4 regions of the Heyndrickxia vini genome follow, and region 2 is predicted to be linked to each of the others. Evidence: riboswitches for the same ligand, from Rfam matches in the RefSeq annotation. Region 2 holds a riboswitch; each other region holds the start of a gene.
What was found. Region 2 has a riboswitch for S-adenosylmethionine ahead of I5776_RS03910 (methionine ABC transporter ATP-binding protein). Riboswitches for the same ligand answer to the same signal wherever they lie in the genome.
Positions count from the first base shown of each region.

Region 1 (5,806 bases), 1.6 Mb from region 2:
TGATTCATATGGATTCGCCAATTCATATGCATTTACTGTAACGAAAGACTTTGCCGAAAAAAATAATATATCAAAAGTTTCCCAATTAGAACCAATGGTGAAAGACTTGAGTTTAGGTGTTGATAATTCATGGTTAAAACGAAAAGGAGATGGCTACGAAGGTTTTGTGAAGGAGTATGGCTTTGAATTTGGTCAAACCTTCCCAATGCAAATCGGACTCGTTTATAAAGCGGTTCAAAGCGGAAAAATGGATGTCGTTTTAGCTTATACAACAGACGGCCGGATTAATGCATATAATCTTCAGGTACTGGAGGATGATAAACATTTCTTCCCTCCTTACGATGCATCGCCTGTCGCTAGAAATGATGTATTAAAAAAACATCCTGAATTAAAAGGAATCTTACAAAAGCTGGTTGGAAAGATTAGTACGAAAAAAATGCAGCAATTAAATTATGAAAGCGATGGAAAAATGAAAGAGCCTTCTACCGTCGCTAAAAAGTTCTTAGAGGAAAATAACTATTTTGAGTAAGGCTGGAGGTGTTTGACTTGAATACAATACAAGGATTATTTGATTATTATGCCAATAATGGTGGCTATGTTTGGGAACAGTTTTACCGACATTTTTTGATGTCAGCGTATGGCGTGATTTTCGCTGCGATTGTTGCCATTCCGCTGGGAATCATAATTGCTCGATACCGCAGGCTTAGTACGTGGGTAATTTCACTTGCAAATATTATCCAAACGATTCCTGCCTTAGCGATGTTATCGGTCCTAATGCTAGTTATGGGATTAGGGACGAATACAGTAGTCCTTTCATTATTTTTATATTCGCTTTTGCCAATTTTAAAGAACACCTATACAGGAATCGTCAATGTCGATCAATTCCTGTTAGAGTCCGGAAAAGCGATGGGGATGACGAAATTTCAAATACTAAGAATGGTTGAACTGCCTCTTTCATTATCCGTAATTATGGCAGGTCTCAGAAACGCTCTAGTTGTCGCAATTGGAATTGCTACGATAGGTACATTTGTCGGAGCAGGTGGACTAGGTGATATTATTGTGCGCGGTACGAATGTGACGAATGGATCTTCGATAATATTAGCCGGCGCAATACCAACTGCATTAATGGCAGTAGCTGCAGACTTCTTGATGGGCTGGTTAGAACGAATTTTATCTCCTGTTAAAAAGAAAAAAGAAGTGAAGGTAGAAATGAAGGAAGCTGCATAATATGTAATAGAATTTGTAGCTTAAACTATAAATCTTATAATTCTTATAAAAAAGGTCAGAATTAATCTTGACAAATTAAATGTTCAAATATTATGATTAACAAAACTTAATAATTCTTATCCAGAGAAGCCGAGGGACTGGCCCGATGAAGCTTCAGCAACCTCTACTTAGGTAGAAAGGTGCTAATTCCAGCAAGCATTCGCTTGGAAGATAAGAGTAGACGCACTGGGGAGTCCTCTTTTCTTTTGAAAAGAGGACTTTTTATTTGAAAAAATATGAAAAGAAAGAAGGTTAGTAAAATGAGTAAAGTAGTAATTTTATGTGGGAGCCCATCTGATAAATCCAGGACAGATCTTGTGTTAAAACATGTTCAATTTTTATTAGAAAAGGAAGGAATTACTGTTGCGTATTCTTCAGTTGTCGATTTCTCACCTCTAGATTTAGTAAATAGCCGTTATGACAGTCCGGATATTGATCATTTGGCACAAACGATTATAAATGCAGATGGAGTCATTATCGGATCACCTGTGTATAAAGCGTCCTATACCGGTGTATTAAAGACATTAATTGATTTATTGCCTGAAAGAATACTTAAGGGCAAACCGGTTTTTCCTGTAATGGTAGGTGGCAGTGGTGCACACTTACTCGCTCTTGATTATGCATTAAAACCACTCATCACAACATTGAAAGGAAATCCATTACAAGGAATTTATATTTTAGATAGTGCTATTGATAAATCAAACAAACGGAATCCTCTTACACATATTGATTCGATTCAACGTTTGTCTGAACAGGTTGATGGATTTGTTAAGTCCATTAAACAGTTAAAACAATTTACAGCATAATCTTTATAAAAAATTTAAGGAGGTATGAAAATGGTTAAAAAAAGAATCTATCTAAATGCTTTTGATATGAATTGTGCGGGTCATCAATCCCCCGGTTTATGGTCACACCCAGATGATCGATCCTCCACTTATAAAGATGCAGAATATTGGACACATACTGCACAGGTTTTGGAAAAGGGGTGTTTTGATGCTATATTTTTAGCTGATGTGTTAGGTACTTATGATGTTTATCAAGGCTCAAGGGATCCTGCCGTTCGCCAAGGTGCACAAGTACCGGTAAACGATCCGGCATTTGTCGTTCCGATTATGGCTCAAGTAACAAAACATTTAGGATTTGGATTAACGGCTTCAACAAGCTACGAACATCCATATACGTTTGCCAGAAGAATGTCTACTTTAGATCATTTAACGAAAGGTCGCATTGGCTGGAATGTAGTAACCTCCTATTTGAATAGTGCAGCATTAAATATAGGTCTTGATAAACAAATTAGCCACGATAACAGATACGATATTGCTGATGAATATATGGATGTAGTCTACAAATTATGGGAAGCGAGTTGGGAGGATGACGCAGTTATTGTAGATAAAGTAAAGGGCATTTATACTGATCCGAGTAAAGTTCATGATATTGAACATGACGGATCCTATTATAAAGTGCCCGGTGCACATTTATGTGAACCTTCACCTCAAAGAACGCCTGTTATCTTTCAAGCCGGTGCATCCTCTAGAGGCAGAAAATTTGCGGTAAGGCATGCAGAGTTAGTTTTCATTGGTGCAACTACAATGGAAAGTGCAAAAAAGACTGTTCAAGATTTTCGAGAAGAAGCTATTCGAGCGGGAAGAAAACCAGAAGAAATAAAGATTCTTACCCTTATCACCCCAATTGTCGCCCCAACACAGGAAGAAGCGGAAGCGAAATATGATGATTACAAAAAATACGCTAGCTATGAAGGTGCACTATCTTTAGTTGGAGGATGGACGGGACTGAATTTGGATGAACTTGATCCAAAAGAAAAAATTCAATATGTGAATAACGATGCTATTCAGTCAGCGTTGAAATCATACACTGAGTTCACTGTAGAGGAGGTAGCAGAATTTGTTGGTGTTGGAGGTTTAGGCCCAGTTATTGTAGGTTCGCCAACGACAGTTGCAAATTCATTGGAAGAATGGGTAGAAGTAACGGGAGTAGATGGTTTTAACATTGCCTATGCGATTACCCCTGGAACGTTTGAAGATTTCGTAGAATATGTCATACCCATTCTACAAGAGCGTGGATTAGTCAGAAAAAGTTATGAAGAAGGGACATTCCGTAAAAATTTATTTGGAAATGATTATTTAAATGAACATCATCCAGCCAGACAACATCGAAATAGCAGATTACCAGTTTAAAATGAAAAAAACGGTTGTAGTGTGTGGGGCATAAAGGTAAATAACAAACGTAAACACATAACAAATCACATAAATTTCACAACACAATTCACAGTATATTGCATAGTCAAAAAGGCTTTGAGATACAAATATCGCTAAGCCTTTTTTAAAATTTTTCTTTTTCCCAAAACCGCCTTATAAGTTGTACAAGTTCATTAGAAGCTAAAGCTAGTTTGATAAATAAGCGGAGAAATTTCGCTTATTTAAGAAATAGCACTAAAAATTGCATCAATAGACGGACGAATTCCGCCTAATGATGCAAAAAACGTAAAAATAGAGGATTTTTCTTTGCATAATCGGAAAATCTACGCTTATTTACCCCGAAACACGCTCCGTTGGTCTTCTGTCAAGAAAGTAGACAATAAAAATCGAGACTTTTTTAATAAAACACTACCGCACTTCGTTTGCTGGGGTGTTAGAAATAATCAGTCCAAAACCACGACTGATTATTTCTAACACCAAATGGCTAATTTATGAGGTATACTCCACTTCATTTTGTTGCTGTTTTTTCTCGAATTGGTTAGGAGAACAATTATCCAAAGTGGTATGTTTTCTTTTTCCATTATAAAAACTACTAATATAGTAATTTATTGCCTTTACAGCTTCCTCTCTTGTTTTAAAGCGTCTTCTGTAAATTAAATCTTTTTTGATTGTGGCATGGAATGATTCAATGCAGGCGTTATCGTATGGGTCACCTTTTTTACTCATGCTTATTTGTGCATTCTGTTCTTTCAAGATATCAATGTAATCATGCGAACAATATTGAGAGCCGCGATCAGAATGATGAATAAACCCGTCTTCGGGCTGCCTTGAAACAATCGCCATATTTAACGCTTGTATGGCTAACTCCTTTTTCATGTGAGTGGCAAGACTCCACCCTACAATTTTTCTAGAGAATAAATCCATAATCGACGATAAGTACAGCCATCCTTCCAACGTCCAAATATATGTAATGTCAGCTACCCAAACCTTATTGGGTTCCTCTACATCAAATTGTCGGTTAAGTAGGTTAGGGTAAATAGTTAAATCATGATTAGAATCTGTAGTAACTACGTACTTTTCTATTGGAGTAGCTCTTAACCCCATTTCCTTCATCATTCGTGCCACTGTTTTTTGCGAAATACTATACCCCCATTCCATTAGGTCATCGTGAACTCTAGGGCTTCCATAGGTTCCGTAACTCTCGTGAAAAGATCTACTAATTTTTTGTTGGATCTCTAAACGGTAATATTCCTTCTTAGAAAGAGGATTATTCTGGACCCTTAGCCACTTGTAGTACCCACTAGTTGATACTTCTAAAACTTTACACATCTTCCACACAGCGTATTCATCTGAGTGGGCTTGAATGAAGGCGTAAATTACTTTTGGCTTTTTGTGAAGATGTGCATGGTCTTTTTTAGGATTTCATTTTCCTCTCTTAACTGTTCTATTTCCCTTTCGTGTTGTTTCTTAAGATCTTCCAGTTCTTTGGGTGTAATATAATCTGGCTTCTTACTGTTCAATTTCTCCCTGTATGCCTTAACCCAGATAATGAGGGTCTTATAAGGGATCTCAAGCTCATAGGCAACTTCTGTTGCTTTTCTGCCTTCCTCCACAACTAACTTTGAAACATACTCTTTGTATTCTTGTGAATGATGCTTCCCCATGTGAACACGTCCTTTTAAATGTTGATTCAATTATAAACTAAATCTCGTTTTCCAGTGTCCACTTTTAAGACTAACCTCACCGTTTTGGAATTAACCGGAAAGTCTCCGCTTATTTAAATGTCACTGGTTATTCAATTATAATCCACGTACCAAGTCACGAAAAATTCACACATCCTCCAAAAATCATTTCATACCCTGTGATTCAATAGATGAATTGGGAATCGATAAGCAATTAAAATTCTCCACTCAAAGATACTCTTTCTACCCGTAAGTAATTAATGAATATAAAAAGTTTCAAAAGAAGGATTTTTTTGTCGGTTAACGAAGTTTTAAGTAACAGGGAAAATGGACAAAAACTTTATACGTAAAAGGGGGGATTTTAATGGAACCAAAATGGCTAGAATGGGCGAAACAACTCCAAGCAATTGCTCAAGCAGGATTAACGTATTCTAAAGATATATATGATCGGGAAAGATTCGAGTTAATTAGAAAAATCAGTTTAGAAATAATATCAAAGCAAACAGATATGGACATAAATATTTTAAAAGATTTATTCGCAAATGAAACAGGCTATCAAACACCAAAAGTAGATATTCGAGCTGTTGTTTTAAGAAATAAGAAAATTCTAATGGTTAAAGAAAAGACAGATAACAAGTGGGC
Region 1 covers NZ_CP065425.1:2,346,015-2,351,820, reverse strand. The annotation lists gene I5776_RS11775 (osmoprotectant ABC transporter substrate-binding protein) at 1-529, shown strand, start outside; gene I5776_RS11770 (ABC transporter permease) at 547-1,227, shown strand; SAM riboswitch class I at 1,341-1,444, shown strand; gene ssuE (NADPH-dependent FMN reductase) at 1,527-2,072, shown strand; gene I5776_RS11760 (LLM class flavin-dependent oxidoreductase) at 2,103-3,461, shown strand; gene I5776_RS11755 (IS3 family transposase) at 3,972-4,847, opposite strand; gene I5776_RS11750 (transposase) at 4,859-5,146, opposite strand; gene I5776_RS11745 (NUDIX hydrolase) at 5,529-5,806, shown strand, end outside.
Region 1: another riboswitch for S-adenosylmethionine. It lies ahead of ssuE (NADPH-dependent FMN reductase); the one in region 2 lies ahead of I5776_RS03910 (methionine ABC transporter ATP-binding protein).

Region 2 (5,806 bases):
GTGCCAATTGAATCATCAGCTCAATGGCAGTGGGAATAGCATCTTCATCAATATCAAATAGCGGATGGTGATGCGGGTATTTGCTTTTTTCACTTTGCATACCAACATTAATGAAGGCACCCGTTTTTTCTTTTAAATAATACGAATAATCCTCTGCTCCCAAAGATGGATCCATTGGCTCAAACGCCTCTTCACCGAATGTATCCTGGATCACCTTTAATGCATATTCACATGCTTCTGGGTGATTATACAATGGTGGTGTACCTTCAATAAATTTATAGTGTCCTTTTGCCCCAAAGCTAGCACAAATAGATTCTGTTAATTGAGCTGTTTTTTTGTTCATTAGTTCAGCCGCTTCGAATGTCATTGCACGAATCGTCCCTTGTAGCTTCACCTCAGAAGGAATAACGTTGTAGGAATTTCCCGCCTGCATTCCACCAAAAGAGATTACACCAGCATGTAATGGATGTAAATTTCTGCTGACAATGGATTGAAAGGCTTGGATGAGATGTGTTGCGATATAGATTGGGTCTACCGCGTCTTGTGGTTGGCCCCCGTGTCCACCAACACCTTCAATCGTAATATCGAAATCATCGCTGGAAGCCATAGCAAAACCGGTTGCAAAGCCAATTTTGCCTAGCGGAAGTCTAGACATTAAATGAATGCCGTAAATCACATCTACTCCCTCTAATACCCCCTCTTTCACAAGCTGTTGTGCCCCACTTGGTGAAGCTTCTTCTGAACTTTGAAAAATAAACACAATGTTGTTTTTCACTAGATTCGGATGGCTGCTCATCCATTTAGCAACAGCGAGTAATATTGCTGTATGACCATCGTGGCCGCAACCATGCATAACACCGGGAACGGTTGAAATGTATGATTTGTCACCCTCTTCGTAAAGAGGAAGAGCATCCATATCTGCTCTAAGCGCAACCGTCTTCTTTCCTTCGGTGCCTTTAAAATAGGCAATTACATTAGGTTCCGAGAAACGTGAATCGACGGGGATGCCAAATTCAGCTAATTTCTCTTTTACATAAGCGGCAGTTTCAAACTCCTGTCCTGACAGTTCTGGATGCATGTGAAAATGCCTGCGTTGTTCAATTGTCCAAGCTTTTAAAGCTGAATCTACTAGTTTTGTCTGTAACATGGTGAACCCTCCGATATTCTTTGTTTTTTCTTGTAAGTAATTTGACATAGGCGGTAATTTATCCTGTTTCTGATATATCAATCATGCTGTTATTAAAATGGTCCATAATGTATTGCTTGGGCGATGAGTAGGAAGATGATGCTAATTCCGATTTCGATAAAGATAAACGGCAGCACCCACTTGAACCATTTTGTAAATGGAATGCCCGCAATAGCAAGACCGGCAATTAATACCCCAGCCGTAGGAAAAATAGAGTTTGTGATGCCATCTCCGAGCTGAAATGCCAATACGGCTGTCTGTCTAGTAACACCAACTAGGTCGGATAGTGGAGCCATAATGGGCATTGTAAGGGCGGCTTGTCCACTTCCAGATGGTACAAGAAAGTTTAAGAAAAGCTGTACAAAAAACATTCCTACTGCGTTTAATGCCGGCGATAAATGATTTAAAAGGGAAGAAGCATAATACAAAACGGAATCCATTAATTTCCCGTCTTGGAACACAACGAGAATGGCTTGTGCAAAACCGATAATTAACGCTCCACCGATGACCTCTTTTGCTCCATCCATAAAGCTATCGGCCATTTTGTTTGGATTTAATTTTCCAATAATCCCGATGAGGACTCCGAATAATAGGAATAAACCTGCGATTTCTGTAATGTACCATCCGAATTTTAAAACCCCTGTAATTAATACAACAAAGTTGAGTAAGAAAACACTAAGTACCCACTTATGGCGAGTTTCTAACTTTACATCAGATGCAATGGCGTTTTCTTTTTGAAAGTTTCCTAGGAAACGTAGTTCGGGCTGTGCCTTAACTTTTTTGGCATATCGGTAAACGAATAGGATTCCTGCGATATAAAAAGTAGCTAGAAGTGCTAGTCGGAGACCGATACCTGAGAATGTTGGCAATTCTGCGATACTTTGTGCGACCCCTACATTAAATGGGTTCATTATGGCACTCATAAATCCGATATTTGCTCCGAGGGAAACAATTGCAAATCCGACCATAGCATCGAATCCTAAGGCAATTGCAAGTGGGGTGACTATGGCGATATAGATAATCGTTTCCTCCGCCATGCCCATTAACGTTCCGCCTGCCGCAAAGAATAGCATAAGAACAGGAATGAGCAGCAGTTCACGATTGGCGAGCTTTTTTGAAATCGTCAGTATTAATGCATCAAGAGCACCTGTCGCCTTTAGAATTCCGAAAGAACCCCCGACCATTAATACGAAAAAGATAATTCCGGCGCCTTGAATCATCCCCGTATGAATACTAGTGAATATTTTAAAAAAGCTGACTGGAGATGAATCTGTCAAATGAAACGAATTAGGAACCACAATGGTTCGTCCATCTTTATCTACTCGATCATATTCACCCGCAGGGACAATATACGTTAATAAAGCGGCAATAATGATCACGAAGAAAATAAGGACAAATGCATTAATATTTCTCCCGCTTTTCTTCTGATCTTGGGGAAGGGACTGATTTTTAGGTTTAAATTGAAGAAGAGTGTTGGGCATGTTGTAAACTCCTTTTTAAATAGGTGAAATGTATTTTTATGCAACTAATTGTAATATATATTCATAATCTATGCAAGAATAGTTTAATATTTTTGTATTATTAAAGAAAAGGACAAGAAACCTATCCACCTTTTCAAAAAAAATATTGACAACGGAATATTAATTTTATACTATTAAGTAAATTTTAAATTGAATAACTTATCAAGAGAGACTGAGGGACAGGCCCGATGACGTCCAGCAACCTTCTATTATGAAAGGTGCTAATTCCTGCAGAATGTTATCATTCTGAAAGATAAGGTTTAGATAGACACCTAACCACTTTCGAATGATTGTGGTTTTTTTATTGTCCAGCTATAACGCCTATTGACTAGAAAACTTCAGGACTTTTCCTTGCGATAAGTCAAAGTCCTGTAAATCTTTTATGTCGATGAGCAAGGCGCCCTGCACTTTTCTTATTTGTTTGAAAGGGGAAAAACAACATGCTTGTACTGGAAGATGTACATAAATCTTATGGAAAAGAGAAAAAGGTCCATGCATTAAAGGGAATAAATCTACGAGTAAATAAAGGAGAAATCTTTGGAGTTGTAGGGTTTAGCGGCGCCGGAAAAAGTACACTCATCCGTTGTGTGAATTTGTTGGAACGGCCAACTGCCGGAAAAGTGTTAATCAATGATGTGGATCTCTTGTCCCTTCAACCGAGTGAATTGCGAAAGCAGCGAAAGAAAATCGGGATGATATTTCAGCAATATAACTTATTGCATTCGAAAACCATTTTTCGAAATGTGGCAATGCCACTTATTTTAGAAGGGAAGCCGAAGGATGAAATTCAGAGGAAAGTGACTCAATTGTTAACCTTTGTCGGTTTAGAGGATCACATGGATAAATACCCTGAACAATTGTCCGGTGGCCAGAAGCAGAGGGTTGGAATTGCACGTGCCTTAGCAACTGATCCTGATATTCTCCTTTGTGATGAAGCCACATCGGCCCTTGATCCGAATACGACAGAGGCTGTACTGGAATTACTACGCAAGGTACGCGATGAATTAGGTATTACCATTTTGATGATCACCCATGAAATGAATGTAATACGCGATGTTTGCGATAAGGTAGCTGTCATTGAGAGAGGAATCATTGTTGAACAAGGGTCTGTAATCGACGTGTTTACTGAACCGAAAACAGCTATTGCGAGAAGCTTTGTGCGAACCGTTTTGAACGATACCATTCCTAAATCAGTACAAAAGCTGATTGAAGAAAGCAGCCGGGAGAATCCGCATGGAATTTATCGGATTATCTTTAAAGGTGCATCAACGAATACACCATTGTTATCGAATACAGCCAAGATGTTTTCAATCGATTTGAATGTTCTACATGGAATGATAACAGAGCTTCAAGGGATTCCTTTTGGAAATTTAATTGTAGAACTAAAAGGGGATGCGGAAGAAATCCAACGCGCAGTCAAATACATCCAGGATCACGAAGCAGTAATTAAGGAGGTGACAGAAGATGGCCTTTGATTGGAGCTGGTTCTGGCCGGAATTTTTAACAGCCATAAATCAAACTTTTTATATGGTAATTGTCGGTTTAATTATTTCGATTATCATTGGTTTGCCCATCGGGGTTGTGTTAGTCATTACAAGAGAAAATGGGATTCTGGAGAACAAGATTATTTTCAATATTCTTAATGTCATCATAAATATTTTTCGTTCGGTACCATTCATTATCTTAGTCGTGGCAATTATTCCTTTTACCCGATTAGTGGTAGGATCATCGATTGGGACAACGGCAGCCATTGTCCCACTTGTCCTCTATACAGCCTTTTATATCGGTCGTTTAGTCGAAAACTCTCTACTGGAAGTGGATCACGGTACCATCGAATTAGCTCAAGCGATGGGGGCAACACCATGGCAAATTATCTGGAGATTTCTTCTTCCTGAGGCCCGAAGCTCGTTAGTTCTAGCTTTGACGATTGCTACCATTGGATTAATTGGTGCTTCCGCTATGGCAGGAGCCGTTGGTGGCGGAGGAATCGGTGATTTAGCGATTACGTACGGGTATAACCAGTTTAAAACCGAAGTAATGATTATTACCGTCGTTACACTAATTATTTTGGTTCAACTCGTACAATCACTTGGGAACATCATTGCGAAAAAGTTAAGACGAAAATAACCGCATTAACGATTGTAAAAGGTCATTCTTTTTATAATAAATATAGGATAGTAATCTAGCAAATAAAAACTATATGGAGGAATCAGGATTATGAAAAAATTAGCAATTATTTTACTCGGCTTACTAATTATTCTCGCTGGGTGTGGATCAAACAGTAGTTCAGGTAAAAGCGGGGACAGCAAAACAGTGAAAGTAGGTACATCCTCGGCAGAAGTTCCAACATGGAACCTCGTTAAAAAGCTTGCAAAAGATAAAGGAATCAATATAGAAATTGTCAAATTTGATGATTATGTCCAGCCAAATCTTGCATTAGACAGCGGAGAAATTGATATAAATGCATTTCAAACCGTCGTTTATTTTGATAGCTTCAAAAAGGACCGTAAATTGGATTTATCCGCAATTGGGACGACTAGCATTTGGCCAATGGGAATGTACTCCAAAAAAATTAAAGACATTAAAGAAATCAAAAACGGGGACCAAATTATTATCCCGAAAGACCCAACAAATCTAGGAAGAGCCCTCTTGCTTATGCAAAAAGCAGGTCTAATAAAATTAAAAGATGGCTTTACAGGTGCCGGCGGTGTAGAAAATGTTGTTGACAATCCCAAAAATCTTAAAATTACACCAGTGGATGCAGGACAAACAGCCCGTGGCCTAGACGATGCAACTGCGTCTATTATTAACTGTGATATGGCTATTAATGCTGGATTGAATCCTTCCGAGGACCCGATTTTTGGTGAAGATGCCAGCAATAAAGCCTATGTAAATATTATTGCTGCCCAAACGAAACGCAAAAATGATAAGACTTTACAACAAATCGTTGATATTTATCACGAAGATGAGGTGACAAACTTCATCAAAGATCATTTCAAAGGTGCAGCCGTTCCAGTTGTAAAACCAGTCTCTTATTTAGATGATTATAAACAAAACTAAAATGACACTTTGGGCTGTTTATTTATATAAACAGCCCCTA
Region 2 covers NZ_CP065425.1:764,497-770,302, forward strand. The annotation lists gene I5776_RS03900 (M20 metallopeptidase family protein) at 1-1,147, opposite strand, end outside; gene I5776_RS03905 (YfcC family protein) at 1,240-2,667, opposite strand; SAM riboswitch class I at 2,863-2,966, shown strand; gene I5776_RS03910 (methionine ABC transporter ATP-binding protein) at 3,147-4,181, shown strand; gene I5776_RS03915 (methionine ABC transporter permease) at 4,171-4,833, shown strand; gene I5776_RS03920 (MetQ/NlpA family ABC transporter substrate-binding protein) at 4,924-5,766, shown strand.

Region 3 (5,806 bases), 230 kb from region 2:
GTCTGGAACATTTACACGTCCAGCACAAGGCTATGTTTCATCTGAATTTGGCAGACGCTCATTCGATGCAGATGGATTCCACTCAGGAATTGATATTGCCAAGGGAGGAACGGTTCCTATTGTCGCTGCTGGTGATGGAGTTGTAACTCGTTCGTATTTATCTAGTAGTTACGGAAACTGTATCTTTATTACACATTCTGTTAATGGAAAAATCTATACGACAGTTTATGCACATATGAGTTCTCGCAGTATTGGCGAAAATGCAACAGTAAGAAAAGGACAAGTCATCGGGTACATGGGAAGTACTGGACAAGCATATGGTCAGCATTTACATTTTGAATTCTACATTGGACCATGGACAGCATCCCATTCAAACGCAGTAAACCCTAGAAACTATATTAACTTTTAATTAGGCCATCTCCATAACTTTGCGCTTTTTATTAGAGAAAACAGCCTTTAAGAAAGGACCACTTTATGTGGTTCTTTTTTTATGCAACCAATGTGAAATCCGTTTGCTTACATGTAAATAATTAGTATTTGCATTAATGATGTTACAATTTGAAATATATGATATGATACATTGGAGTAAGTGACTAAACTTTTTCTCATCACTATTACAAATACTTTACGAAAATAGCCTAACAAAAAGAATAAGGTATCTTGTTAAAGGAGTTCAGGATGACAATTATTACAATTTTATTGGCATTTTTTTTTATTTTAAACTTTATTTTATCAGGTGCCGTCATCTTTTTAGAACGGCGAAACATAGGTGCTACATGGGCTTGGCTGTTAGTTTTGCTGTTTATTCCTGTAGCGGGGTTCATTATTTATTTAGTTTTTGGACAAAACTTGAGCAGGAGAAGAATCTTTTATTGGAAAGACCAGGAGAAAATTGGAATTAAAGAAATTTCCCATCGTCAGATTGAGTTGTTAAGAAATAATGCCTTCCCCTTTCATGATGAGCGGACTGTTCAATATAAAGAATTAGTTTATATGCTTCTTGTCAATGATGATGCAGTGATGTCACATGATAATGAAGTGGAAATTTTCATCGATGGTGAGGATAAATTCCAATCCCTATTTGAAGATGTGAAGCGGGCAACTAATCACATCCATCTGGTCTATTACATCGTTCGGAATGACTCATTAGGTCAAAAGCTAGTTAAGTTGTTGACTGAAAAGGCCAAGGAAGGGGTCAAAGTTCGATTTTTATATGATGACATGGGTTCACGAAAGCTTCCAAGGAAGTTTTTTAAAGAACTAATTGAAGCCGGTGGAGAGGTAGCGGCATTTTTCCCTGCAAAAATTCCGATGTTGAATTTACGAGTCAATTTCCGAAATCACCGCAAGCTTGCCATTATTGATGGGAGCGTTGGCTATATCGGGGGATTTAATATTGGTGATGAGTATTTGGGTCTGGACAAAAAATTCGGCTATTGGCGAGATACACATTTGAAAATAACGGGTAAAGCTGTTTATGCTATGCAAACACGCTTTGTTTTGGATTGGAATCAAGCCTCAAGCAAAGAAATACGTTATGAAGAAAGGTATTTCCCGGATATACAATCTGTCGGGTACACAGATGTTCAAATTGTATCCAGTGGTCCTGATTCAGAATGGGAGCAAATCAAAAATGGCTATATCAAGATGATTAATGAGGCGAAAAAATACATATACATGCAAACTCCGTATTTTATCCCTGATGATAGTTTATTGAATGCACTTAAAATTGCGATCTTATCTGGGGTGGATGTTCGTTTAATGATTCCGAACAAGCCTGATCATATGTTTGTTTATTGGGCAACTTATTCTAACGTAGGGGAATTATTGAAAACAGGTGCAAAGGTGTATATTTATGAAAATGGATTTATTCATGCGAAAATGCTTGTAGTCGATGGGAAAATTGCAACAGTCGGTACCGCAAATATTGATAATCGCAGTTTCCGCCTAAATTTTGAAGTGAATGCCTTTTTGTATAGCCATCATCTTTCCAAAAAACTAGAAATGATTTACAAAGCAGATATGGAAAAATCAAAAGAATTGACGTTAGAGGATTATTTGCAACGACCAAAATCAATCCGATTCAAAGAATCTGTCTCAAGATTGTTGTCTCCAATTTTATAAAACAGCCTAATGGTAGGGTTTTTCCCTATCATTTTTTGTAGTTTTCTTGAAATGTATGAGAGAAAAAAAGTACATTTCCTTCTAGTAGTTTTTGAGAGAATAAACAGTAACTATTATTTTTTTGACAAAAACACGGAATGGGCGTACAATTTATAAAATTTGAAATCATTTTATAATTAGAGGTGCTTGCATAGTGAATCAATCATTTGAAACGAAAATCGTTCATCAATCTTTAAAAAAAACCAACCATATTCGAAGTAAAACCACACCGATATTTCAAACCTCCGCTTTTACTTTTAATTCATTAGAGGAACTTGAGGGTTTTTATGATGGTGATGCGTCATACTTATATACGAGAACGGGCAATCCAAACACAGATGAACTAGGACAAATGGTGGCAAGTCTTGAAGGGGCACCAAGCGGGGTGGCAACCTCCTCGGGATTGTCGGCAATTCTAGCCGGTGTGTTATCTGTTGCTTCAGCTGGGGATCATATCGTTGCAGCTGAAGACATTTATGGTGGTACACATCATCTATTAAAGCAGGAATTAAAAAATCTAGGAATTGAAACAACCTTTGTCAACTTTGCTGATGAAGCTGCCATTCGGCACGCAATACGGGATAATACAAAACTATTATATTCCGAAACAGTTACGAATCCCTTTTTGCGTGTTGAACGGATTGACAAACTTGTGCAACTAGGTGAGGAATATAAGTTGTATACAATGGTAGACAATACCTTTGCAACGCCATATTTGTTGAATCCTTATCTGGAGGGTATCCATATTGTCGCCCATAGTGCGACGAAGTATTTGGGTGGTCACAGCGATGTAACAGCCGGGGTAGTTGTTGGTTGTGAAGAATTAATGTCGAAAGCACGTCAAAAGGTAGTTAATCTCGGAAGCAATTTGAGCTCATTTGAAGCATGGCTTACTTGCCGTGGTATAAAAACAATGGCATTACGTATGGAACGTCAATCCGCAAATGCGAAACAATTGGCGGAGTCACTCTATCGAAATTCCTATGTGAAAAAAGTCTATTATCCTACCGATCTTTCAAGTAGAGGAAATGGAGCGATTGTCACAATAGAATTAGCAGACACATGTGATATCCATCGATTCTTTTCATCGTTGGGCTGGGTGAAAATTGTACCTACTTTAGCCGGTGTTGAAACGACCGTATCCTACCCGTTAGGTACCTCCCACCGAGCACTGTCACTCGAAGAACAGCAGAACATAGGAATCAACCAACAAGTTGTGCGAATTTCGATAGGAATTGAAGATGCAGATGATATCATTAAACAATTTGATAAAGCCATTCAGGCTTCGGTTTGAAAAATTCCTTTTCCGAAGGATTGTTGCTTTTAACAAGTGCAGAGTGGATTGGAGCGAAAGGAACCTGACTCCTGCGGGATATAGAGGAAAAGTCGAGACCCCGCAGGCGCAAAGCGCTGATGAGGCTCGACTTCTCACCGCGAAAAAGCAGGTTCCTGTAGCGGAAAGTAACGGTCATAGTTTATTCTTTAGAAAAACTTTTAAAAAAAAGGTTGACGAAGTAACAATTCGTCTACTATAATGCAAAACAAGAGCAATTTTAAATTTTCCAAAAAAACTAAATGTATCACTCTTATCGAGAGCGGCGGAGGGACTAGGCCCTTTGATGCCCGGCAACCTTCAAGCAAATTTGCTTGAAAAGGTGCTAATTCCTACAGATCCAATAGAGATCTGAAAGATAAGGGGAGGAACCTATTAATGAGCCCTCTTCTTATGAAGAGGGCTTTTTGCTTCCCTTCGTATAAAAACCACCAACGATAACACTTCAGGAATCTCTCGACTCGCCTAGCGAAAAAATCAAAAACTTTGGAGGAATGTAAAATGACAAGCGAACAATTTCAACCCGAAACATTATTACTGCACGGAGGGCAAGAACCGGATCCTACAACAGGCTCACGTACAGTTCCTGTTTACAAAACAACATCCTATGTATTTAAAGATACCGATCATGCACAAGGTTTATTTGCATTAGAACAGCAAGGTTATATCTATTCGCGAATCGGCAATCCGACAGTAGATGTTTTTGAACAGCGAATTGCCCTATTAGAAGGTGGAACAGCCGCTGTTGGGCTGTCTTCAGGAATGGCTGCAATTGCCTTCTCCATCCTAAATATTGCCGGAGCAGGGGATGAAATCGTCGCTGCTGGAAATTTATATGGTGGAACATTTAATCTGTTTTCAAATACACTTCCGAAATATGGTATTAACGTAAAATTCGTTGATGCAACAGATCCGGAAAATTTTAGATCAGCGATTACACCAAAAACAAAGGCAGTATTTGCCGAAATTATCGGAAACCCTAGCCTACATGTTCTCGATGTTGAAGAAGTTGCAAAGGTTGCTCACGAAAATGGAGTACCACTTATCGTTGATAACACATTTGGTACTCCTTATCTTTCAAACCCTATTAAGTGGGGGGCGGATGTAGTCATCCATTCAGCTACAAAATGGATCGGAGGACACGGAACAACCATTGGCGGAGTGGTCGTTGATGGAGGAAAATTCGACTGGAACAGTGATCGATTCCCAGACTTTAAAGAACCAGACTTGAGCTATCATGGTATCCGCTACGGTGTCGATGTTCCGCAAGCAGCCTTTGCAACAAAATTACGCGTACAAATTTTGCGAGATTTCGGTGCAAGTTTAAGTCCGGATAGTGCGTTTTTGTTATTACAAGGATTGGAAACATTGCACTTGCGTGTACCTAAGCATAATGAAAATGCAGGTAAAGTCGCACAATTTTTGCAAAACCATCCTGCAGTTTCATGGGTCAATCATCCAAGTCTCGAAGAACATCCATCACATGACCGTGCAGTTAAATATTTAAAAGGCGGATTCGGATCCATTGTCAATTTCGGAATTAAAGGCGGAAGAGAAGCAGGGCGTAAAGTCATTGATAACATTCAATTATGGTCACATGTAGCAAATGTTGGCGATGCCAAATCATTAATTATTCACCCGGCATCGACTACCCATCAACAGCTAAGTGCAGAAGAGCTAAAAGTATCAGGAGTGACGGAAGAGTTAATTCGCTTATCCGTCGGACTTGAAGCCGTGGAAGATATTACGGACGATCTAAACCAAGCCATTCTCAAAGCAACAAGTGTAACAGTTTAATCTAAGGTGCCTGGCACCGTACTTCAATATATTGGTAAATTTGTGGTGCCGATGATGATTTGTATAAAATGCCTTCCCGATGAAAGAAATGAAGTTTGGTAAAGGCAGGTGGGAGTTAGTAATGTCAGTTATTAAAGTTGCATTGTTAGGTTTTGGAACGGTGGGTGAAGGTGTTTACAGTGCTATTCAATCACATCAAGCCCAGCTTAGAAAACTTTTGGGAAAAGAAGTTAGGATTGTTGCGATTCTTATTCGTGATCAAACAAAAGAAAGAATGATTGATGCGAATATTCTTGTGACAACCAATTTTGAGGATATTATCGAAATTCCAGATTTAGACGTGATTTTTGAGGCAATTGTTGGGGAGGAACCCGGTAGATCCTATTTGCTCCAAGCCATTGAAAAAGGAATCCATGTGGTTACTGCCAATAAAGAAATGTTTGCTAATCATGGTCATGAACTAATTCAAAGGGCACAGGAAAATGAAGTGAATATCGGCTTTGAAGCTACGAC
Region 3 covers NZ_CP065425.1:993,651-999,456, forward strand. The annotation lists gene I5776_RS04960 (murein hydrolase activator EnvC family protein) at 1-409, shown strand, start outside; gene cls (cardiolipin synthase) at 679-2,124, shown strand; gene I5776_RS04970 (trans-sulfuration enzyme family protein) at 2,318-3,457, shown strand; SAM riboswitch class I at 3,747-3,861, shown strand; gene I5776_RS04975 (O-acetylhomoserine aminocarboxypropyltransferase/cysteine synthase family protein) at 3,998-5,293, shown strand; gene I5776_RS04980 (homoserine dehydrogenase) at 5,373-5,806, shown strand, end outside.
Region 3: another riboswitch for S-adenosylmethionine. It lies ahead of I5776_RS04975 (O-acetylhomoserine aminocarboxypropyltransferase/cysteine synthase family protein); the one in region 2 lies ahead of I5776_RS03910 (methionine ABC transporter ATP-binding protein).

Region 4 (5,806 bases), 850 kb from region 2:
TCACTCGTGGTGATTGTCATTTTCTTATCGTTCGACACGGAGGCATTTTTAATTAATTCACTTGCCTTTAAGGGATAAACTTTGTCCTGTACCTTGTAATCAACTGTTTGTTGCAGGAGATACGCTAACATTTTCTCCTTTTCCTTTATAATCGGACTGTCCTTTTTGATTGGTTTTAATAATAAAGGTTTCAGATGGATATCACTCGTATATTTCTGTTTCTTATATTCTTCTAAAAGACCATTGATATCATACTGTTCACCATCTTTACTATCGGTAATAACAATTTTACCTTGTTTTAATTTGGCATCCGCATCCTGGGGTGCCTTTAAGTTTTTATTCATTGCTAGAAGTTTCTTCTCTATTTGCTTTTCCATCGCTTCACTTCGAAACTTATCCGTTTTTTTTGGTATCAACGAATAGTTTTTTTTCTTGAAGGAAGGAAAAAGTGTCCACTGGCTTTTCAATAATTTCTTAATCTCAGGCAGATCCTTAGCTGTAAATGCCATCCGCGTCGGTTTCGCATCTAAAATTTGTTGTTTTCCGATGAAGACTCTATTTTTTAATTCAGCTGTTTTTAATTTATTTACTACCTGATCAGCCGTGAGTCCACCGACTTCAATGCTATTAATCTTAATCTGTGAATTAAAACGGGTTGCCTGATAAAAGCTCATTCCAGCAAAAAGGAGCGCAATAAAGAAGATAATTCCAATAATAATGAATTTACGTTTTGCAGGTTTTTTATATCGCTGACTTCGTTTTTTATTTATTACTTCCATTTCATTTAACGCATTCATAAATATTCCCTCCGCCACTTATAGCTTAGCTTTTAACGCCCTTTAACTTTTCATCTCAGACTTTAGTAGTTTTTCTTACTATTAAGATATACCTATTATACTATCAAATTCCGTTGTTACAAATTGTATGAAATGGAAGTAACTACAGAATTATAATGTAGTTGCTCTTTATTAATATGATAAAAGAATTTTTGTTATGATCACCTACTAAAACCTTATGTTTTTTCATCCTTACTTGAAACATGGAAATAGGTGAATTGATAAAATTAAAGGAGAAGTTGTACATGTTCAAAAGACGCCAAAAATTGGGTTTGGTAAATAAGCGGATAAATTTCCCTTAATTAAGAAATAGCAATGAAAATACCCTATATAGGTGGAAAAATTCCGACTATTGACTCAAAAACCGTGAAAAAAGGAAATTTTGCTTTGCTTAATCGGAAAACCTCCGCTTATTCACCCCGAACCGGGCTCTATTCTGCTGTTTAACCGGAAAATATCCGCTTATGTTGATTATCTTTGGTTGCTCCAAAGGAATTAATTATCTACTCAAGAAATAAAGTCGACATACCAACTAGCTTGTTGATAACAACAATTGCCAAGATGATTTTTAAGCTGCAATTTTTCTTGCTAATTAAAGTAGTAATATCCCCTAATCATTTGATATATAGGAAAATAAGAGACCAAATCCTATGCGATTTGGTCTACTAATTTAGCATACTATTTGGTATGTTTCTCCCGGTTACGATTTTGCCGGGTTTTCCATTAATGTATGAAAGCCTATTCTCCCCAAACTTCCTTTGCGATTTGAACAACATGGCGTAATTTATTCCATTGTTCTTCTTCTGTTAGGATGTTTCCTTCTTCAGTAGAAGCAAAACCACATTGTGGACTCAAGCAAAGTTGATTGATATTCACATATTGTGTTGCTTCTTCAATTCTTCTTTTAATTTCATCTGCATCTTCGAGTTCAGGAGTTTTAGAAGTGATTAGGCCCAATACGACATGTTGGTCTTTAATGAATCGCAACGGCGCAAAGTCTCCAGATCGCTCATTATCATATTCTAAGAAGAAGGCGTCTACATTAACACGGGAAAATAATTCTTTTGCAATTGGTCCATATCCACCTTGATATAGCCAAGAAGATTTGAAATTCCCGCGACAAATATGAATAGTAATTGCCATATTTTCCGGTTTGTTGGCTACAGCTTCAACAGTAATATCAGCAAATTTTTTCACTAGCTCATCTGGGTCAAATCCTTGAGCCTTTATTTTATCTCGGAAAACATCACTGAATAATGCTCCCCAGCTTGTATCATCTAATTGTAAATAGCGACAACCCGCTTCGTAAAAAGCTTGAATGGCATCTTGATAGACTTTAATAATATCTTTAGCCACTTCATCAAGTGAAGGATAAGTAGGATTACTTAAATAAGGTTCGCTTCCAACTACACCAGAATAGAAAATCATATTAGGACCCGGGATTGTAATTTTTGCGACGTGGTCACCAGCAATGCTTTTCAAATATGCGAAATCCTCCAAAAATGGATGATCCTTCGGGAAGTTTAATTTTGAATCAACTGTATATGCTTCTGCTTTTTTCATCGCACCATTAAATGCACCAGTTAGGTCTATTTCATAAACACGTATTCCTTCAATAGCTCTAATGAAATCCAAATGCCACCATCTTCTTCTGAATTCACCATCTGTTACGGCCCTCAGACCTACTTCTTTTTGCTTTTCAACAATTCTAGCAATCTCAATATCCTCAATCGAACGTAGTTCTTTCTTTGTTATGTCACCTTTCTGATATTGTGCTCTTGCATCTTTTAGTGCTTGTGGACGCAAGAAGCTCCCTACGTGGTCTGATCTAAATGGTGCTTTCGTAATTGTGTTAATCAATTTGGACAACCCCTCTAAAGTTAAATTAGTATGTTTACGTTAGCTTTTCAGGGCACAAAAAAACCCTTCTTAAAAAGAAGAGATTCGTATCATGGATAATGACTCTTCTTATCTTCAAGCATAACGCTACTGGAATTAGCACAGTACAAAAATGTCTGTTGCTGAGATATCCTAGGGCCAGTCCCTCCATCTCTCTAAATAAGAAAGTTACATATTCTATTATTAATTACCAATGTACCTGTATATTCATCGAGTGTCAATGGTTGAGATATTAAATGTTAGAATTTTTTGTAGGTTTGGGAAGCGCATTTTCCAATTTTAATTTATATGTATATAACGACTTTCTCCTTAATAGTGAATATTTTATTCTATAAATAATAGTGATATACTATAATTAGGTGAAAATTGATACGGAAAAGGTATGAATAGGTTATGCCTTGTCTTGCTATGTTTTTAGACGGGTACACCCACACTTTTTCTGCAAATATTAGGGTATAAAGGGACGGTAAAGATGAGTAACAGACAAACGACTACAGATGTTATCTTAATTGGTGCCGGAATTATGAGTGCAACTTTAGGGACACTCTTGAAGGAATTAGTACCGGACTGGAAAATTACAGTTTTTGAGAAGCTTGAAAGCCCAGGAGAGGAAAGTTCGAACGAATGGAATAATGCGGGAACGGGTCATTCCGCACTATGCGAGCTTAACTATACCGTTGAAAAGCCAGATGGAACCTTAGATATTAGTAAAGCGATAACGATTAACGAACAATTTCAGCTTTCAAGACAGTTTTGGTCTTATCTTGTAAACAGTAATTTGATAAGTAATCCTCAGGATTTTATCATGCCATTGCCGCATATGAGTTTAGTACAAGGGGAGAATAATGTTTCGTTTTTGAAAAAGCGTTTTAAAGCCCTTTCAAATAATCCGTTATTTCAAGGAATGGAATTTTCCGAAGACCCGAATAAACTAATGGAATGGATTCCACTTATTATGGAAAACCGTACATCGAAGGAACCAATTGCGGCTACGAAAATTGACTCTGGAACAGATGTAAACTTTGGTGCATTAACACGAATATTGTTTGATCACTTAAAGAGTAAAGATGTTGATATTAGATACAAGCATCAGGTAGAGGATATTAAACGTACAGAAGACGGTTTATGGGAATTAAAAGTGTGGAATATGGAAACTGGCAGTATCGAACGCCATACTTCAAAATTTGTCTTTATCGGCGGTGGGGGAGGAAGTCTGCCTTTACTGCAAAAAACAGGTATTCCCGAAAGTAAGCATATTGGCGGATTCCCTGTAAGCGGATTATTCTTGGTATGCAACAATCAGGAGATTGTCGAGCAACATCATGCAAAAGTATACGGAAAAGCCGCAGTTGGCGCACCTCCAATGTCTGTACCGCATCTTGATACAAGATATATCGACAATAAAAAAAAGTCATTGTTATTTGGACCATTTGCAGGATTCTCACCAAAATTTTTAAAAACGGGTTCAAATATGGATTTAATCCTATCGGTTAAACCAAATAATGTGTTCACTATGTTAGCGGCGGGTGCAAAAAATATACCATTAACAAAATACCTAGTCCAACAACTAATGTTATCGAAGGAACAGCGTATTGAGGAATTGCGGGAATTTGTTCCAAATGCGAAAAGTGAAGATTGGGATATCGTCGTAGCGGGTCAACGTGTACAAGTTATAAAAGATACTGAAGCGGGTGGCAAAGGCACACTTCAATTTGGTACGGAAGTTATTACTGGAGCTAACGGAACAATCGCTGCATTGTTAGGTGCTTCTCCAGGTGCTTCTACTGCCGTTCATGTCATGCTTGATATAATTAAAAAGTGCTTCCCAGAGCATCAAAAAGAGTGGGAACCGAAAATAAAAGAAATGATTCCATCCTATGGTTTATCACTAGTGGAAAATCCAGAGCTTTTCAAAGAAGTTCATACTTCAACAGCGCAGGCTCTTGGCCTAAGTCATAGTGAAAAGGAAACAGTATCTAGCTAATTTTGCTAAAAGAGCATCTTTTAATAACTGCACCTCCGATGTTAGTTTAAATGCCTAACGTTTGGGGTTCAGTTCATTATAGGTGCTTTTTTTTATGAGGAGGTTCACGCAAAAGCATAAAAAGCGAGTACCTGCCACGAAAATCAACAACCTAATATAGGCATTTAGCGGAAACGTTAAAATAAAAGAAATGAGTGAAAAGTGGACATGGAGATTTTAAAAAACGATTGGGCTCCTATACTAGAAGGAGAGTTTAAAAAGCCATATTATCAACAATTAAGAAAATCACTGAAGCAAGAATATCAAACGAGAGTGATTTATCCAGACCAGAATGATATTTTTAATGCACTGCATTTTACTTCATTTAACGATACGAAGGTCGTTATTATTGGCCAAGATCCCTATCACGGCCCAGGACAAGCTCATGGGTTAAGCTTCTCCGTTAAACCAGAAGTGAAAATTCCCCCGTCATTGCAAAATATTTATAAGGAACTACATACTGATTTAGGCTGCTATATCCCGGATAATGGCTACCTTGTAAAATGGGCAAAGCAAGGTGTTTTAATGCTAAATGCCGTCTTAACCGTGAGAGCGGGAATTCCAAACTCACATAAAGGTTTAGGCTGGGAGATATTCACTGATAAAGTGATAGAAACTTTGAATCAAAGGGAGACACCGGTTGTATTTATTCTTTGGGGGAAATTTGCCCAGCAAAAACAACAATTAATTACCTCACCTAGGCATTTTATCATCAAGTCTCCTCATCCGAGCCCATTTTCCGCTAACAGAGGCTTCTTCGGTAGTAGCCCATTTTCTCGGACGAATGCAATTTTACGGGAAATTGGGAAGGAAGAGATTGATTGGCAAATACCAAATTTATAATTAATGGGACAAAAAAAGTCGCTTCCCTATTAATCTATAGAAAGCGACTTTCCAAAAAGGTATTAATTAATTTCTAATAAGATAGTCGAATGCCCCTAGAGCTGCAGTTGCTCCAGAGCCCATGGAAATAATAATTTGTTTATAAGGACTATTTGTACAATCACCAGCAGCAAATACTCCGGGAATGTTTGTAGCCCCGTGATTA
Region 4 covers NZ_CP065425.1:4,225,666-4,231,471, reverse strand. The annotation lists gene I5776_RS20950 (L,D-transpeptidase family protein) at 1-797, opposite strand, end outside; gene I5776_RS20945 (5-methyltetrahydropteroyltriglutamate--homocysteine S-methyltransferase) at 1,575-2,696, opposite strand; SAM riboswitch class I at 2,802-2,901, opposite strand; gene mqo (malate dehydrogenase (quinone)) at 3,208-4,719, shown strand; gene I5776_RS20935 (uracil-DNA glycosylase) at 4,927-5,601, shown strand; gene ahpF (alkyl hydroperoxide reductase subunit F) at 5,668-5,806, opposite strand, start outside.
Region 4: another riboswitch for S-adenosylmethionine. It lies ahead of I5776_RS20945 (5-methyltetrahydropteroyltriglutamate--homocysteine S-methyltransferase); the one in region 2 lies ahead of I5776_RS03910 (methionine ABC transporter ATP-binding protein).